Regions from separate parts of the Rhodococcus sp. OS5 genome, predicted to be linked through region 3. Evidence: riboswitches for the same ligand, from Rfam matches in the RefSeq annotation. Region 3 holds a riboswitch; each other region holds the start of a gene.
What was found. Region 3 has a riboswitch for thiamine pyrophosphate ahead of thiO (glycine oxidase ThiO). Riboswitches for the same ligand answer to the same signal wherever they lie in the genome.
Positions count from the first base shown of each region.

Region 1: it holds a riboswitch for thiamine pyrophosphate, as region 3 does, so the genes downstream of both, ACVZUB_RS19795 (TenA family protein) here and thiO (glycine oxidase ThiO) in region 3, are expected to answer to the same signal.
Region 2: it holds a riboswitch for thiamine pyrophosphate, as region 3 does, so the genes downstream of both, ACVZUB_RS18310 (3-oxoacyl-ACP reductase) here and thiO (glycine oxidase ThiO) in region 3, are expected to answer to the same signal.

Region 1 covers NZ_CM166368.1:4,251,214-4,257,162, forward strand. The annotation lists gene ACVZUB_RS19785 (MFS transporter) at 1-681, shown strand, start outside; gene ACVZUB_RS19790 (carboxylesterase/lipase family protein) at 674-2,242, opposite strand; TPP riboswitch at 2,347-2,442, shown strand; gene ACVZUB_RS19795 (TenA family protein) at 2,430-3,173, shown strand; gene ACVZUB_RS19800 (ABC transporter substrate-binding protein) at 3,173-4,201, shown strand; gene ACVZUB_RS19805 (ABC transporter permease) at 4,179-4,982, shown strand; gene ACVZUB_RS19810 (ABC transporter ATP-binding protein) at 4,991-5,785, shown strand.
Region 2 covers NZ_CM166368.1:3,925,555-3,931,503, forward strand. The annotation lists gene ACVZUB_RS18300 (AurF N-oxygenase family protein) at 1-895, opposite strand, end outside; gene ACVZUB_RS18305 (DoxX family protein) at 998-1,432, opposite strand; TPP riboswitch at 1,571-1,664, shown strand; gene ACVZUB_RS18310 (3-oxoacyl-ACP reductase) at 1,682-2,446, shown strand; gene ACVZUB_RS18315 (LLM class flavin-dependent oxidoreductase) at 2,446-3,726, shown strand; gene dinB (DNA polymerase IV) at 3,723-5,021, opposite strand; gene ACVZUB_RS18325 (MarR family winged helix-turn-helix transcriptional regulator) at 5,143-5,604, shown strand; gene ACVZUB_RS18330 (zinc-binding alcohol dehydrogenase family protein) at 5,601-5,949, shown strand, end outside.
Region 3 covers NZ_CM166368.1:1,573,998-1,579,946, reverse strand. The annotation lists gene thiG (thiazole synthase) at 4-756, opposite strand; gene thiS (sulfur carrier protein ThiS) at 749-964, opposite strand; gene thiO (glycine oxidase ThiO) at 961-2,040, opposite strand; TPP riboswitch at 2,040-2,186, opposite strand; gene thiE (thiamine phosphate synthase) at 2,213-2,908, shown strand; gene ACVZUB_RS07385 (hypothetical protein) at 3,157-3,288, shown strand; gene ACVZUB_RS07380 (NUDIX hydrolase) at 3,381-3,980, opposite strand; gene ACVZUB_RS07375 (hypothetical protein) at 4,139-5,500, shown strand; gene ACVZUB_RS07370 (glutamate ABC transporter substrate-binding protein) at 5,515-5,949, shown strand, end outside.

The DNA of each region.
Region 1 (5,949 bases), 2.7 Mb from region 3:
GTCGCCTTCATCCGGCTTCCCGGCGCCGGAGTGCCCGAACACGAACACCGTCCGAAATCGATCTGGCACGGCACACTCGACGGTCTTCGGTTCGTCTGGAACAACAAACTGCTGCGCACCCTGGCGCTGATCGACATGGCAGTCGTCGCGCTCTACATGCCTGTGGAGAGTGTCGTGTTCCCGGTGTACTTCACAGAGTTGGATCAACCGGCCCAACTCGGATCGGTGTTGATGGCCTTGGCGATCGGCGGCATCATCGGCTCTCTCGCCTACGCCCCACTGGCGCCGATCATGTCCCGGCGGCTGATCATGATTTTTGCCGTCGCCGTTCTCGGCATAGCGATGCTGGCCATGGCGCTCCTACCTCCACTGTGGGTGATCCTCGTACTTGCCGGACTGCAGGGCCTCGTCTACGGACCAGTCGGCCCGATCGCCAACTACGCCATGCAGACGCACAGCCCGGAGCACATGCGTGGACGCGTCGTCGGTGTCATGACGTCGACGGCCTACGCCGCAGGCCCGCTCGGCTACCTCGCGGTCGGCCCGCTGCTCGATCAACTCGGAATCGCGTCGACCTTTGTGGCCCTGTCGATTCCGATCATCCTGATCGCCGCAGTCTGTGCCTCTCTGCCGGTGCTTCGCGAACTGGATCGTCCGCGGCACTCGACCGACGTCAGTTGAACCCCATCACGTCGTTGCCCCAGGCGACGCGCAATCCGTGATCGGGGTCGCTGACGAGGGTGTCGGCGGAGTCGATCAACAGCGTCGACCGCTTCTCTTCCTCGTACGGCGCCCAGTGCTTCGAGCCGTCGAGGGCCGCCGGCACGGCATGCCTGGCGAAGGCCAACCATCGCCGTTGGATACGGCCGGCCACCTCCATCGCGGCCTTCCGACCGCCGAGCCAGAACGTGGGGTCGACGTTCAGGGTTCCGAAATTGCCGAATACATAAGGTAATTCGGTCGCGTGGCCCGCGCCGATCCGCGCCGCCTTGAGCATCGGCGTCGCGTGATCGAAGCGGTAGACCCACGTAGGGGAATGCCTGCAGTGCGCGTCTGCGATCCAGAGGGTCGGCATGCGAAACGCCGCGTCCCGTGAAAGCGCCAGCGCGCCACTCGGTTTCGCATGGTCAGGGTAAGCCGACATGATCTCGGCAAGTTTGGTCGCGGAGATGTCGGGGTGATCGTCGGCCAGTAATTGGAGCATTGCCTCGACGGACTGCGCACTCACCGGCATCAGCGGAGACTTCATGAACTTGAAGATCGACGCCTCGTCCTTGTTGGAACCGATGATCAGTGGGATTCGGTGCGCGTAACCCTTCTGGAAAGCCGCAACCGGGTAGTGCGGCACCAGATCGCGATCGACAACGGGTGCCATCGCCAAAGTTCCCGGAATCCGGGTCGGAATTTCGTTGACCAAATCATCGCTTGCCTTGACGAGCAGTTCCAGATCCGTGGTCAGCAGATCGCCTGCGTCTTCGGGGTCGATCGAGAGCAGTTCGAGAAACCGCTCCGCCACGGTCTTGGCGCGCTCGGCCCCGTAGACGGAGGTCGCGGGCGGACTCTGGGCAATCGCACGATGGAACAGACCTTCGGCGCTCGGACAGGTCATGAGCGTCGTGATGGATCCTGCGCCGGAGGACTCCCCGAACACGGTCACCGCACTCGGGTCACCACCGAAGGCGTCGATGTTGTCTCGAACCCATTCGAGTGCCGCAATCTGGTCTCGCAGACCACAGTTCGATTCGAAAACAGTATCCGCGGTGGAGAATGCAGACAGGTCCAGGAATCCGAGTGCGCCGACACGATAGTTGAAGGAGACGAGAACGACGTCGCCGGTTTCAGCCAGATGACGGCCGTCGTAGATCGTTTGGGCGGCGGATCCGAGGCAGTAGGCGCCGCCGTGAATCCACACCATCACCGGTCGCGGCGTGCCGTCGGGTCGCGGGGCCCAGACGTTGATCGACAGGCAGTCCTCGTCGATTTTGAAGGCCCGATCGATCGGAACCGCCGGACTCTGGCCTTGCGGCGCGATCGGCCCGAACTCACGACAGTCGCGCACCCCGTCCCACGGCTGTGTGGGTTGTGGCGCTCGGAACCTCCGCTCACCCACCGGCGCCGCTGCGTAGGGCATGCCCTTCCACGCGAATACACCGCCATCCGGATACCCGCGGGCTTCTCCGCCTCGCGCCCGGATCACCAGAGTTCCGTCCTCGCCGAGATTTGGTCGAACGTCGGTCTCCATGTCTGAATCCCCTCCCGACCCGCGCGTGTGGCAATCAAGACCAAACCTACCAATCTCGGACGGGTGTGCGCCGAGTACGCAACCCCTCGGTGTTAAGGTCGCCTAGTTCTGACACGGGGTGCTCCGCATGGGCGGGGCTGAGAACACACCCGGGAACCTGATCAGGTAATGCTGACGAAGGGATGTCATGGCTACTACGCAGCCTGCATACAATTCTGCCGAAAACTCGGTGGCCACAGCGCCGTCGACGGATCGGTTCACAGATCGACTCTGGGCCGAGACGAAGGCCCTCCGCGAGTCGATCGACTCACTGGAGTTCCTCCGCCGCCTCGGCGACGGAACATTGCCTCTCGACGCGTTCCGCACGTACATCGAGCAAGACAAGCTTTATCTCGAGGGGTATTCGAAAGCGTTGTCCCTGGTCGCGGCCCATTCCCCGGATCCGCAGTCCGCGGGCTTCTGGTCGAATTCCGCGTCCACGGCAGCGACAGTGGAATCTGCGCTTCACGACGGACTTCTCACCGGTGGAATTCTTCCAGCGGGATCGGGAAGGCTCGAGCATTCGCAGGCCTGCCTGGGATACGTCTCGTATCTGACGGCGACTGCAGCAACTGCGCCTTACCCGGTCTCCGCAGCGGCAGTACTCCCCTGCTTCTGGATCTACGCCGAGGTCGGCCGCGATCTTGCCGCTTCAGCGCGCGAGGTACTCGACGCCGATCCGTCGCATCCGTACGCACAGTGGGTCACGACCTACGACGCACCCGAATTCCACGAGTCGGTGGCGCAGGCCCGCGTACTGGTCGATGCTGCGGCCGAAGCTGCCACCGAGACAGAGCGTGAGGCGATGAGCGAAGCATTCCGCATCGCCAGCCGCTATGAGCTGATGTTCTGGGATTCCGCACTCCACCAGCAGCCTTGGCCGGCGTCGTGATGTCGTTTGCGGCGCTGCGCCGCACGCTTGCCACGTCTGCCGCGATCGCAGCCGCGTTCACAGTTCTGACCGGATGCGCCTCTCACACCGGCTCTTCCGACGGGACCATTCGGTTCGCACTCGACTGGACACCGAACACGAACCACACCGGTTTGTACGTAGCACTCCAAGAGGGCTACTTCGAGGACGCCGGCCTGGACGTCTCGATCCTGCCGTACAACAACACCTCGCCCGACACCCTGGTCGATGCCGGCAATGCCGAGTTCGGCATCAGCACACAGAGTCAGGCCACGTTCGCCCGTGCAGCCGGCGCCGCCACGACGTCCGTCATCGCGCCACTTCAGCACCGCGCCACCGGCATCGGCGTGAAGGCGGATCGTGCGGACATCACGCGCCCACGTGATCTCGACGGGAAGACGTACGCCGGGTTCGGTGATCCCGGCGAAGTCGAAACGCTGCAGCAGATCATCCGCAACGACGGCGGGACCGGGAACTTCACGACGGTCACGCTCGGAACTTCCGCGTACGAAGCCGTGTACTCGGGCCAGGCAGACTTCACCGTCTCCTACTTTGCTTGGGAAGGCCTCGAAGCGGAGCGAAACGGAACTCCGATGCGGTACTTCCAGTACACCGATTACGGCTTCCCCGATGCGTATTCGATCGTGATCAACGGCAACCAGCAGTGGTTGAAGGACCATCCCGACGAGGCACGCAAGTTCGTCAAAGCCGTTCAACGCGGATATCAGACTGCTGCCGACAACCCGGACCAGGCCGCGCAGGATCTCATCGACGCGAACCCCGGAGCATTCACCGACGAAGACCTCGTGCGTGAGAGTCAGCGGATGCTCGCCGCCGACTACATGAAAGACGCCAACGGTGTTGTGGGCGCCCAGAATCTCGAAACCTGGTCGGGTTATTCGGGATTCCTCTTCGAGAACGGATTGCTCGCCGGACCCGACGGGAAGCCGTTGACCCAGAAGCCGGACTGGTCGGAGTACTTCACCAATGAGTATCTCGACGCGTCCTGACGTGAGCGGACGGTTGGTCTCGACCATGCGGCGGGCGCTTCCCGCGCTCGCCGTGGTGCTGCTCCTCGTGGCGGCGTGGCAGATCTACGTCGAGATCAGTGGGATTCGGCCGCAAGTACTTCCGTCTCCGGGGCGCGTTCTGTCCCAGGGGTGGGACAACCGCGAGATCATCTCCGGCCACGCCTGGTCGACATTGCAGGTCACGTTGGTCGGCTTCACTGTTTCATTGGTGTTGGCCTGGATTCTTGCTGTGGTCGTGGACTTTTCGCCGTGGTTGTCACGCGCGCTGGTACCACTTTTTGTCGTCTCGCAGACGCTGCCGATCATCGCCATCGCGCCGCTGATGATCATCTGGTTCGGCTTCGGGTTGTTGCCGAAGGTGTTGGTGATCGCCCTTGCGACGTTCTTCCCCATGACCATCGGACTCATCGAGGGATTTGCCGCGGCCGATCGGGAAGCGGGCGCTCTCCTGCGCAGTATGGGCAGCACTCGCTGGCAGGAGTTCCGATACGTTCGCCTTCCTTCGGCAATTCCGCGATTCTTCACTGCCCTGCGCATCGGCATCACGTATGCGGTCGTGGGTGCGGTGTTCTCCGAATACGTCGGCGCTACTTCCGGTTTGGGTATCTACATGAGCACCCAGAAGAACTCCTTCCGCACCGACCTGGTGTTGGCGGCCGTACTGGTGACCGCGTTGATCAGCGTCACGCTGTACTTGCTGACGTTCGCCATCGAGCGCATCGTTGCACCATGGGCGATGAACGAAAGGTCGCGGACATGACTGACCCGATGGTCGAGGATGCAGTGGTCGAAATCCAGGACCTGACCAAGAGGTTCGACACGGCCGGAGAATCGCGTCTCGTGCTCGATTCGGTGTCCTTTGGTGCCGACGCGGGCGAATTCGTGTCGGTGATCGGGCCGAGCGGCTGCGGAAAGAGCACGATCTTCAACGTCCTGGCCGGGCTCGAATCCCCGACCGCGGGTTCGGTCCGTGTGGGCACGCGCGCAACGGAATCCGAACCAGCCACCGAGGTGCATACCGCGTACATGCCGCAGAAAGATCTTCTGTTCCCTTGGCGTTCGGTACTGGACAACACGGCCCTCGGTTTGGAAGTGCAGGGAGTCGGCAAGAAGGAAGCACGCGAGCGCGCTCGCGAGTTGTTCCCGGCGTTCGGACTGTCCGGATTCGAGGACGCCCGGCCGTCACAACTGTCCGGCGGCATGCGCCAGCGAGCGGCGATGCTGCGCACCGTTGTTCAGGGCAAACCTGTCCTGCTGCTCGACGAGCCGTTCGGCGCACTGGACTCGTTGACCCGCACCGAGATGCAGGCCTGGCTACAAGACGTGTGGCAGCAGTACCGGTGGACCGTGCTGATGATCACCCACGATATTCGTGAAGCGATCTATCTGTCCGATCGCGTGGTCGTTCTGTCGGCGAGGCCGGCAACGGTCAGGTGCGTCGTCGACGTTCCCTTGCCGAGGCCACGCGAACTGGACATGATCACCTCGCCCGAGTTCGCCGACGTCGAGCGTGAACTGCTTGCGGTACTCCACGACGAGACGCGCAAGTCGCTACACCCCTAGCGGTTACTGACAATGCGCTGAGAGCGCGCCGATTTCACCTGCCGTTCAAGAGAAAGTGCATCGCAACGGTGCAACTTCGCGTAGGATGTCGCGGCGCGTTCGCCCAAAACGCCTTAATATCAGCAAGATCCGAACGCTCGACACGCAATCCGTCAACGCTGCAC
Region 2 (5,949 bases), 2.4 Mb from region 3:
GATTCATCAATCCGAGTTCGTCTGCCAGGGCTCGCATTTCGCCGAAGTAGTTACCCAGGATGCGGCGTGAATGCGGGCTCCCCCAGAAGGCGCTCTTCATCACCTCGTCCGGGATTCCGAATTCTTCGGCGAATTCCTTTGGCGGTGACATGATTTCACCCGCAAGCCAACGCATCGCGCCGGGGAAGGCGACCGATGTGATGGCTCGACTCGTACGACTGAGTCTGGGGACGTGATTGCGCAGGAACTCGTGAGCAAACGAGATGTGTCTCGCTTCTTCGGCGATGTGGATCTCCATGGTGCGGAGCATCGCCGGCGGCGTGTCCTTACCCTCACGGATGAGATCCTTCTGGAAGTGGTCGATCGGTTCTTCACCAGCCAGAATGCCGATGAAGAAGATGACCGGGAACTTTGCTCCCAGCACTCCGATGATCGGCGACAGTCGCCGGAACATCGGACGCATACCCGGCACGTCGATGTCCATGCGATTGACGAGTTCCTGGAACATCTGGATGTGATTGCACTCTTCGGTCATCTCGTGCAGGCAGTACCGAAACTCAGGCGACTGGTTGGGTAGCGCCATGATGTATTGCAGCATTCCCCGGATCAAGATGCTCTCGAAGGCCGAACCCACCTTGGTCACGTTCGCCTGACGCCACATTCCCATGGCGATTCGACGCTCCAACGACTGATCCTGGTACCACTGCGTCGCCCCGAGGGGGTCCGACACGGACGAGAGCACCCATCTCGGATCATGCGGATCGATCGCGAACTCTGGTGAATCCCAGTCGATGTCGAGATAGGGATCGAAACTGCGGGCAACTGAGCCCTCGGACAAAGTCTGCAGTACCTGGTGGTACGGCTTTTCCACTTCGATCGACGCTGACCGAGCCATCGGTGTCTCCTCACGGCCAGTCCGTCGATTGCAGTCGACGGACTTGAATGAGGTCAAACATAATGGGACACCGCGTCCCACGCAACCCCCTCGGGGCCTATTTCAGGCCCGACGCAGCGGGATGATCTCGCGAACCTTCTCGTCCCGGAGATACAGTCCCGCCCACATGACGATTCCGGTGTAGACGGCAAACAGGGTCGTGCTCAGCAGAGGCTGTTCAGCTCGAAGGTTGGTCAACACCGCTCCCCCCAGGTAACCGGTGAGCAGAATCGCGCCGAGTATCGACGTTCGCGGAATCACGTACAGCGCAAGGCAGATCAGTTGCACCACCCCAGCCGTCAATGCCAGCGAGTCCGGCAACCCAAGTTCAGCCGACGCATCCTTGACTGTCTGAAGGTTGAGAATGTGGATGATGCCGTCGAAGAGCATGAAAACGACGAACAGCCCACTCAGGACGTATCCGAGCTTGCGAGCCGTGGCCGAAGGTGTCGTCGTCGTGGCGTTACCGGAAACAGTGTGGACGGGCTGGGTGGTCATCGGAATCTCCTGGGGCGAAGGCGAGCGGCCGGTTGCCACTTCGCTTGCAATTACGACTCCCGCGCGATCGAAAACTCATCGCGCCGGCCGTTACAACGCACCCGGCGTTCAGGACGATTCACCTCACGTGGTCTGATGGACGGTGACACGGGGTGCCGAAAAAGTCGGCTGAGATCAGACCCGATGAACCTGACCAGTTAGCACTGGCGGAGGGATGTCGACGTGACCGAACAGCAATTTCAGCGCGCATTGAACCTCGACGAGCAGATCGTTCTGATCACCGGTGGCGCCCGCGGGCTCGGCGCCGCACTGAGCCGAGCATTCTCCCGCTCGGGCGCCCGCGTAATCGTGAACTACAACAAGAGCCGCGATGCCGCCGAGGCCCTGGTCGCCGAACTGGGTGAGGATCGCACCTTCGCAGTCCAGGCGGACGTGACGGACCGCAGTTCCGTCGACCAGTTGTTCTCCGCTGCACGCGAGAGATTCGACGCACCGATCTCGACCGTGGTCGACAATGCACTGGTCGACTTCTCGTTCAACGGCGATGCACGGCCGAACGCGGACACGATCACCTGGGCCGACTTCGACTCTCAACTACGCGGAGCTGTTGCCGGAACACTCAATACCACCCAGGCAGCGCTACCAGGCATGCGCGAACTCGGCTTCGGCCGAATCATCACTGTCGGAACCAATCTGGTCCAGAATCCGGTAGTTCCGTACCACGACTACACCGCTGCCAAGGCCGCACTGTTGGCACTGACACGGACGCTGTCCGCCGACCTCGGTCCGGACGGGATCACAGTCAACATGGTCTCGGGCGGCTTGCTCCGCACCACCGATGCGAGCGCCGCAACACCGGAAGCCGTGTTCGACATGATCGCGGCAAGCACTCCCCTGCGCCGAGTCACCACGCCGGACGAATTTGCCGACGCTGCACTCTTTTTCGCCTCCCCATGGTCGCGGGCCGTGACCGGCCAGAACCTGGTTGTCGACGGCGGACTCGTCAAGAACTGATGGGCGCACAGCTGCGGATAGGTGCGTTCCTGCTCGGTTGCGGACATCACAGTGCGGCATGGCGTCATCGCGACTCACCGGTCGAAAGTCTCGGCGACATAACGTATTACGAGTCGCTCGCCCAGATCGCCGAACGCGGCAAGCTGGACGCCGTCTTCTTCGCTGACGGTCACAGTGTTCGCGAACCCGAGTCGGGTGCGTCGTGGTTTCTCGAGCCGATCACCGCATTGACTGCCATGGCACGAGCGACAGCGGACATCGGCCTGGTGACCACCATTTCCACCACTTTCTACACGCCGTTTCACGCGGCGCGACTGTTGGCCTCGCTCGACCACATCAGCGGCGGACGGGCCGGCTGGAACGTCGTGACCTCGATGTTCGACCAGGAGGCGCGCAACCACGGACTCGAGGCGATGCCCGATCACGCATCCCGATACGAACGAGCCGACGAATTTGTCGAAGTGGCCCTCGCATTGTGGGATTCATGGTCGGAAGACGCGCTGATTCTCGACCGGTCGGGGCGTTTTGCCGACGCAAACAGGATTTCTCGAATCGATCACGACGGCAAACATTTTCGGGTGGACGGGCCGTTGACGGTTCCGCGCTCCCCGCAAGGCCGGCCGGTGTTGTTCCAGGCCGGGGCGTCCGAGCAGGGCCGCGATCTGGCGGCGCGTCGCGCCGAGGCAATCTATTCGGTTGCCTACGACTTACCCAGCGCACAGGCCTACTACGCGGACGTGAAATCGAGAATCGAGCGAGCCGGCCGGGATTCGAACTCTGTCGCCGTGATGCCGGGACTGGTCACCTACGTCGGCAGCACCGTCGCCGAGGCCAGGGCGAAGAAGGCCGAACTCGATCTCCTGCTGCCCACCGAACAGTCGATACGCCAACTCTCGTTGTTCACCGGACAGGATTGCGAGAACTGGGATCTCGACGGGCCCGTGCCCCCGTTGCCTTCACTCGAAGCGTTCACCGGGCCGCAGGGACGCTACGCCACTATTTTGCGGATCGTCGAGAAGGACGCACCGACTGTGCGGGAACTCCTCGGGACGCTCGCTGCGGGTGGTGGTCACGCAACGATGATCGGAACACCGGAGTCGATTGCCGACGAGATGGGATCCTGGTTGAACGGCCGCGGTGCCGACGGTTTCAATCTGATGCCGCCGACCTATCCGCAGGGCCTGGAAGATTTTGTCGATCACGTGATTCCAGTGCTGCAGGCGCGTGGGTTGTTCCGTCGCGAATACGAGGGAGCGACTCTGCGAGAAAACCTCACCTAGTCCGGCAGTAGCGGCACCGACAGATCCGGATCGCGTCCCAGGAGCACTCCCCTCGTGAGGGCCGCGGAGCCGAACTTCTTCCGGACACTGTCCATTGCCGAGTCGAGGGCGGCAGTGTCCGGACCCGCGAATCCTGGACCGTCGAAGGGCAATTCGAGTTGTTCGGCGCCGTCCCGATCCAGGTTGGAGACAGCGACGCCGATCAACGTGATGCCCTTGTCCGCGATCATCGGTATCGCTTCGTCCAGCAGCACCATCGAGGCGTTCAGCAATTCCGCTGTGTCGGCGGTGGACCGGCGCAGCGTGTGAGATCGAGTTGCCCGCGTGAAATCCGCGAAGCGGAGCCGGAGCGTGACCGTGCGCCCCGTCCGCTGCGCCGAACGCATGCGTCGACTGACACGGTCGACAAGGGACATCAACGACGCATCGAGTTCTGCGCGGGGATGGGATCCGCGACCCAGCGCATGCTGAGCACCCATCGAACTGCGGCCACGATAGGCGCGGACGGGGCGCGGATCTCGATTGTGTGAGAGTGCGTAGAGATGGCGACCGGCGCCGCCCCCGAGAATCGAGACGATCGAGGATTCGTCGTGCCGAGCGATGTCACCCACCGTCACGATGTCGAAGTTTCGCAGCTTCTGGGCCGTGATCTTGCCGACGCCCCACAGCTTCTCGACCGGCAAGGGATGCAGGAACTCGGTCTCGCCCTCCGGCGGCACTCGCAGCAATCCGTCGGGTTTCGCGAATGCACTGGCGACCTTGGCCAGGAACTTGGTGCGTGCGATTCCGACCGTGATCGGTAGTCCGACCTGCTCGGCCACATCGCGTCTGAGGTTGGCTCCGATCTGCAGCGGGTTTCCCACGATCTTGGCGAGCCCGCCGACCTCGAGAAAGGCCTCGTCTATGGAGATTCCTTCGACCAGCGGCGACGTGTCGTGAAAGACGTCGAACACGTCTTTGCTCGCCTGCGAGTACGCCGACATTCGCGGAGGGACGACTATCGCCTGAGGACACAGTGATCGGGCCTGACCACCGCTCATGGCTGTGCGAACCCCGAACGCCTTGGCCTCGTAGCTTGCCGCCAAGACCACCCCACCACCGACGATGACCGGCCTGCCGGCCAGAGTCGGGTCGTCGCGTTGCTCGACTGATGCGTAGAACGAATCGAGGTCCGCATGCAGGATTGTTGCGTCACCTGTGGACCGACTACCGCCAGAATGATTACCGCCGGAACGAGCACCGCCAGGGTGATTACCTGGCGTTTCTTGATCCAGCGGTTCATGCGACACGAACATATGTTCCCATGCGCCACCGACACAATGAAAGGCCGCAAATAGATTCCATGGAATTAATCACGAATCGGGCGTACGGTGAGAAAATGATTCCACGGAATGCATATCGGTTCGGAGTCTGCTCTTGACCAGATCAGCCCTGAGCAGGCACTTCGACAACCTCGTCCGCTTCGAAACCGAACTGTGGACGGCCGTCGACCAGCGACTCCGAATCGAGCACGACCTGCCACTGAGTCGATTCGAGCCGATGCAGATCATCGACAGGCTCGGCTCCTGTCGGGTCTTCGACATCGCCGAGGCCCTCGCGATCACCGTCGGTGGCACGAGCAAGCTGGTGGATCGAATCGAAGCGGCTGGACACTGCCGTCGAAAATCCAATCCCACCGACAAACGATCCTCACTCATCGAGTTGACTCCCGAGGGCAATGAGCTGTTGCGGCGGGCGAAGGCAACGTTCGACGACGAATTGGAGCGCCGTCTCGGTTCCGTGCTGACGCCCGACGCTCTCGATCGATTCGGCGCCACACTGGCCACGCTGCGTGAAGCCAATCGAAACCTGACACCGACCACGAAGGAAAAAGCATGACCGACACAATGCGCGCAATCGTGCTCGACGCCCCCGGCCCGCCAGAAGCATTGACTATCAAAGTGATTCCGATACCCGTGCCGATTGCGGGCTGGGTACTGGTCCGGGTGAAGGCTTTCGGCCTCAATCGATCCGAACTTCACACCCGCCTCGGCCTCGCCGAAGGCGTGACATTCCCGAGGGTGCTGGGCATCGAGGCCGTCGGCGAAGTGGTGAACTGCCCCGGCGGGGAGCTCACCGAAGGCCGGCAAGTCGCCGCCATGATGGGTGGGATGGGGAGGACGTTCGACGGCGGTTATGCCGAGTACACGTGCGTTCCCGTCAGTCAGGTCGTTCCCTTCTCGA
Region 3 (5,949 bases):
CCGTCAGGACGATGCTTGGGCCCAGAACCGCTTGGGAATCCGGCCGGCGTGACGCGCTTCGAAACCTGCTACCACTGCGTGCCGCATCGCCGACGCCATCAACGCGGGATTCTTGGCCCGCGTCACCGCTGTCGCAAGTAGGACGGCGTCGCAGCCCAACTCCATAGCAAGGGTGGCGTCGCTGGCCGTTCCGATTCCGGCGTCGAGGATGACGGGCACGCCGGCGCGCTCGACGATCATCTCGATATTGTGCGGATTCGCGATACCCAGCCCTGTCCCGATGGGTGAACCGAGCGGCATGACTGCCGCGCAGCCGACCTCTTCGAGGCGAAGCGCCAGCACCGGATCGTCCGTCGTGTACGGCAGGACGGTGAATCCGTCGTCCACCAATTGTTCTGCGGCGGAGACGAGTTCGATTGCGTCGGGCAGCAGAGTCCGCTCGTCGGCGATGACTTCGAGTTTGACCCAGTTCGTCTCGAGCGCTTCGCGTGCCAACTGCGCCGTCAGGACCGCTTCGGCGGCGCCCCGACACCCGGCGGTGTTCGGCAACGGTTCGATTCCGAGGCGACGAAGCAGGTCCAGAACGCCGGTGCCGCCTGCCGCGTCGACTCGCCGCATCGCGACGGTGGTCAGTTCGGTACCGGAGGCGACAAGCGCTTCCTCGAGCACCGCAAGGTTGGCGGCGCCGCCTGTCCCCGTGATGAGCCGGGAACCGAAACTGCGGCCCGCGATAGTGAGAAGGTCCTGCTCAGCCACCCTGCACCGCCGTGAGGATCTCGATTTCCCAACCACGTCCGACGGATTCGTCCCAACGCCCGCGAGGAAAGAGCGCACCGTCGACGGCGACGGCGATGCCTTTGCTCGGCAACTCGAGGTGCGTCAGAAGTTCGGTCACCGTGACTGCTCGATCGAACTCGAGATCTTCGCCGTTGACGGTGATCCCGATCGGGACCTGCTCACTCATGAATTTTCCTTAGCTACTGCGAACCGCTCGGGTTCGGTTCCTTTTACCTCGACCAAAGATGTGCCGTTCAGCAACGCGACCGTCGCATCGGCGGTGACGGGCGTCAGCAGGACTCCGTTGCGGCCGTGCCCGGTGGAGACGACAACACGATCGGACACGCGCCCGATCAACGGCAGGTTGTCCGGCGTCATGGGACGCAGACCTGCCGCGCACTCGTACAGTTCGTATTCGCCGATCGCCGGCATCAGTGCCTCGGCGTCGTTGATCAGGTCCCGTACTCCGGCCATCGTGACCTGTGTGTCCTCACCAGACTCGTATTGTGTTGCGCCGACGACGATTCCGTCACCGCGCGGGACGAGGTAGGCGGGCCGCCCGTGGACGCTTCCGCGGATGGTGCGGCTGGGCGCCGGGGTGACTCCAGGCCTACTGCGCAAGCGAAGGATTTCGCCCTTGACCGGGCGTACCGGTAGCCCGGGCCACAGCTTGGGTGACGCGATACCGGCGGTGAGCACTATCTGATCGGTATCGAGTTCGGCGAGGTCGTCGACGGCCCGCGCGATCAATTCGACGCCGGATTCCGCACAGGCCTTCTGCAACGCCGCCAGCAGAAGTCTGTTGTCGACGGCGGACTCACCAACAGCCATCAACCCCGACCGGATGCCCCGGCCCAGCATCGGTTCGAGTTCACGGATGCGCGCGCGACCGAGAACTTCGAGTTCGTGCCCCTGCGAGCTCACCCACTCGGCGATGGTCTGCAGGTCCTGCGCGTCGGCAGCGTCGAGTGCAACCGTCAGCGAGCTGTCCGCGGTGAAGACCGATTGCCCGAATTTTCCGAGCTCCTCACCGAACGTCGGCCACCGTTCCAGGGACGCTGCACCGATTGTCAACGCGGTTTCTTCACCCGGCCAGCCTTCGGAAAGCGGGGCAAGCATTCCGCCCGCCACCCACGAAGCACCTGATCCAATGGACGGGTCGTACAACCGAACGGCCCACCCGTCGCGGGCTGCTCGCCACGCGATAGCGAGACCGATGACACCGCCGCCGACAACCGACACCGTACGAGCGTGTGTACTCACGAAACTCCACCTCCACTTCCTGCGCCGGCATGATCCGGGTCAGGTCTGACGGTCGGGATCTGGTCGCGATCCCCTCTCAGCCCTACGAACCTCGCAGTCACGACAAAAAGTGACGACGACGTTTCAGGACTCCCGTGTCGAACCTTGCTCCCTAGAGGCTACCGTTTGCTCCGTGCACCCCACACATCCCAGTAACGACATCGACCGGCGCGAGCGCCTGGCAGCAGCACGGCTGTACCTGTGCACCGACGCGCGCCGCGAGAAAGGCGACCTCGCGCAGTTCGCCGAGGCAGCATTGTCCGGCGGAGTCGACATCATCCAATTGCGTGACAAAGGCTCTGCCGGTGAGCGCGAGTTCGGCCCGCTCGAGGCCAAGGACGAACTGGTGGCGCTGGGCATTCTCGCGACCGCAGCGCGACGCCACGGCGCATTGTTGGCCGTCAACGATCGCGCGGATCTCGCGATGGCTTCCGGCGCCGACATCCTCCACCTCGGCCAGAACGACATTCCCGTCCCCTACGCGCGAACCGTTGTCGGTGAAGACGTAGTCATCGGCCGTTCGACGAGCAGTCGCGCGCAGGCGAGTTTGGCCGCCATCGAAGAGGGCGTCGACTACTTCTGTACCGGGCCGGTCTGGGCGACACCGACCAAACCGAATCGAAGTGCGTCCGGTTTGGAACTGGTTCGATCGACCGCCGACGCCGCACCGCCGCGGCCCTGGTTCGCGATCGGCGGCATCGACGAAGAACGTCTGCCAGAGCTGCTCGATGCCGGCGCCAGGCGCATCGTCGTCGTGCGTGCAATCACGCAAGCATCGGATCCCCAGGCGGCCGCGCAACGCCTCGCCGCAGCCGTCGCTGGGCGCTGAAAGCCGGTAACTGGCGTTCGTCAAGTGTTTGCCGGGCGATTTCCGCACAGTTACGGGTCAGCACGCCTGACTCGAATTGTGAACGGAAGTTGTCCGATCAGACAACAAACTCCCAGTTCCTAGGTGCGATTGGATGTCCGAAAAGTCGGATTAAGTGATCTTGCTCACAGTTGCTTCGATTGCGTGTCACATCCCATTCGGTTTGTTGTAGTTTACCTCCAGTTACTAACTGAACCTAGGAGCACTAAATGGGATCCCTCGACACCGGCTCGCTCAGCACCGAATCGCTCGAAGACCTGAACCTCGGCAAGATCAGCGAGCTGCTCAAGCTCGGTATCACCGCGGTCAGCTTCATCACGGCGCTGAACTCGCTCAGCTGAGCCTCGTTTCGGTCGACGACCGAAACACCGAAGGGCCGGACTCCCGCGGAGTCCGGCCCTTCTGCTGTGTATGAACTGTGAAGACTCGAGTGCTACGACTGCGTACTCGACGCCTCGGACAGGTTCTGGTCACTGCCTGACTGCTCACTGCCTTGGTGGGAACTACCCGACAACCATCCGAATCCGCCGTCCTCGAGCACGACGGTGTGCGGATCGCCGTCCACGGCCACAACAGGCTCGGTCCGGAGGTCGGGCCATGAGGAACCGAAGCCCGGATGCAGCGGCAGTGAGTCGACGTCGGCTTCGCGTACCCACCGCAACTCGGTGCTCTCACCATTGGCAACCGTCGACAGTGGATGCGCCGCGTCAGCCACGACGGTGGTGTAAGTCCACCCGCTCTCGGCGCGCATCGTCACTACTTCCCCGCGGACACGGACGGCGTCCTCGGCGATACCTGCTTCTTCGTGTGCTTCCCGGACGGCAGCGTGCGTCGTGCTCTCGTGTGAGTCCCGCGCTCCGCCGGGCAGTGCCCACGTTCCGCCCTGATGGCTCCACGCCGCACGATGCTGCAGCAAGACCATGGGTGATCCGTCCGAATCGGGGGCACGCAGAAGCAGTCCTGCGGCTCCGTGTTTACCCCAATGCCGAGTACCGTCCGATCCGATGGACCAACCGTCACCGTCACCACGCATCGACTACCTCGCTCCGCCTGCTCTCGCCGTTGTCCCACACTAACCGTTTCAATCTGCTCCAGGTGTAGGTGATGCTTATATGCTCGCGAAGATGCCCTGAATCATTTCTCGGCGGCATCATTTCTCGGTAGCCCGCCTACAGCGAAGTGAGGTGCTCGATGGTCGACCGTGTCGTCCCGTCCATCGAACCCCGGTCGCTGCCGCCCTCCGAGGCCACATCAGTGTCGGCGGAGGACGAGCAGGCACTTCTGCGGCGCGAACTGCAGGCCTTCATGTCCTCGACGCCTGGCCGGTTGACCGTCGTCGGACTGATCCTGATCGCGATCACTTTGATCGCCGGACTCCTCGCCACCGCAGCGATCGAGAACCGCCAGGCGAACCTCGACCTCCTCCTCGTCGAAACCGAGCCTCTCGCCAACTCGGCCCAGAATCTCTACAGTGCGTTGTCCTTGGCAGACGCCGCCGCGGCCACCGCCTTCATCTCCGGCGGCCTCGAACCCGCCGAAGTCCGCGACCGATACACGCAGTCGATCGGTGAGGCCTCTGCGGAGATCGTCCAGGCGTCGGCCGGTCTCGACTCGACCGATCTTGCCGGTCACAGCGCGTTGACCACAATCTCGACCGACCTCTCCGTCTACACCGGGCTGGTCGAAACTGCACGGGCGAACAATCGCGTCGGAAACCCGGTCGGGGCAGCATATTTGAGCGAGGCCTCGCAGTTGATGCAGACCTCGCTGCTGCCGATGGCCCAGCAACTGCACGCCTCGCAGGAGACGCTGGTCTCCCAAGTACAGCGCGATTTCGAGACTCCACCGTGGTGGCCGATCGTGGCGTTCGTCTTCGTGCTGTGCGCGCTGGTGGCGACACAGATGTACTTCTCCCGCAAGAGTCGCCGACGCTTCAATCTCGGGTTGATCCTTGCCTCGCTCGCGGTCGCTGCAGCTCTGCTGTGGCTGCTCACGGTCGGACTGGTCTCCGCACTGGCCACCGGGCGCGCGCTCGACGCCGGGGCCGAGCCACTGCACGAACTGACCGAGGCACGAATCATGGCGCAGCAAGCACGCACCGTGGAAACCCTCACGCTGGCGAGGCGGGATTCGACCGCCGAGGACAACGTGACGTTCACCCGCAAGGTCGATGCTCTGCGGGACATCCTCGAGGGCCTGCAAAGCGACGAACGCGCCCGAGTGAACAGCGAAGTGCTGACCGCCGCACTCGACTCGCGCCAGCAGTGGGTGGCTGCGCACACGCGCATGTACGACCGTCTCGGAAACGGCGACTTCACGTCCGCCGCAGCCATCACCATCGGCGCCGGAGAACAGGATTCGGCCGCGGAGTACGGAAAGCTCGATCACGAACTCTGGCAGGGAATCGTGGATTCGCGCACGAATCTTCGGTCCGACGTCTCGTACGCCTCCCGGGTGTTGGCTGCCTCTGCACCGGGCATGTCTGTATTGGCAGTTCTCGGAGTTGCCGGAATCTTCATCGGATTCTGGCCTCGACTGCGGGAGTATCAGTGACGGGAGTACCGGTGATGCGGAGGAAGAGCCCGGCCGTATGTGTCGCGGTTCTGGCAGCGGCCATGCTGATGCTCGCCGGTTGCGGTGCGGATCGAGCCGAAGACTTGGACAACGCAGGCGCCACGTCGTACACGGAACCGCCGCTGCCGGCCGAGGCCACCATCGCTCCCAGCCCGACACCGACGACTACCGCGTCGTGCACCAACCTCACCGCGAGCCTGCGGCCCACCCCCGCAGACGCATCTCCGCAGCCACCCACGCCGAGCCTCGACGCCATCCGCGCCCGCGGGCGGCTGATCGTGGGCCTGGACACCGGTTCCAACCTCATGAGCTTTCGCGATCCGGCCACCGGGCGCCTCGAGGGTTTCGACGTGGACATCGCCCGCGAAATCGCCCGAGATCTGCTCGGTGACCCGGAGAAGATCGAGTACCGAATCCTGACGTCGGAC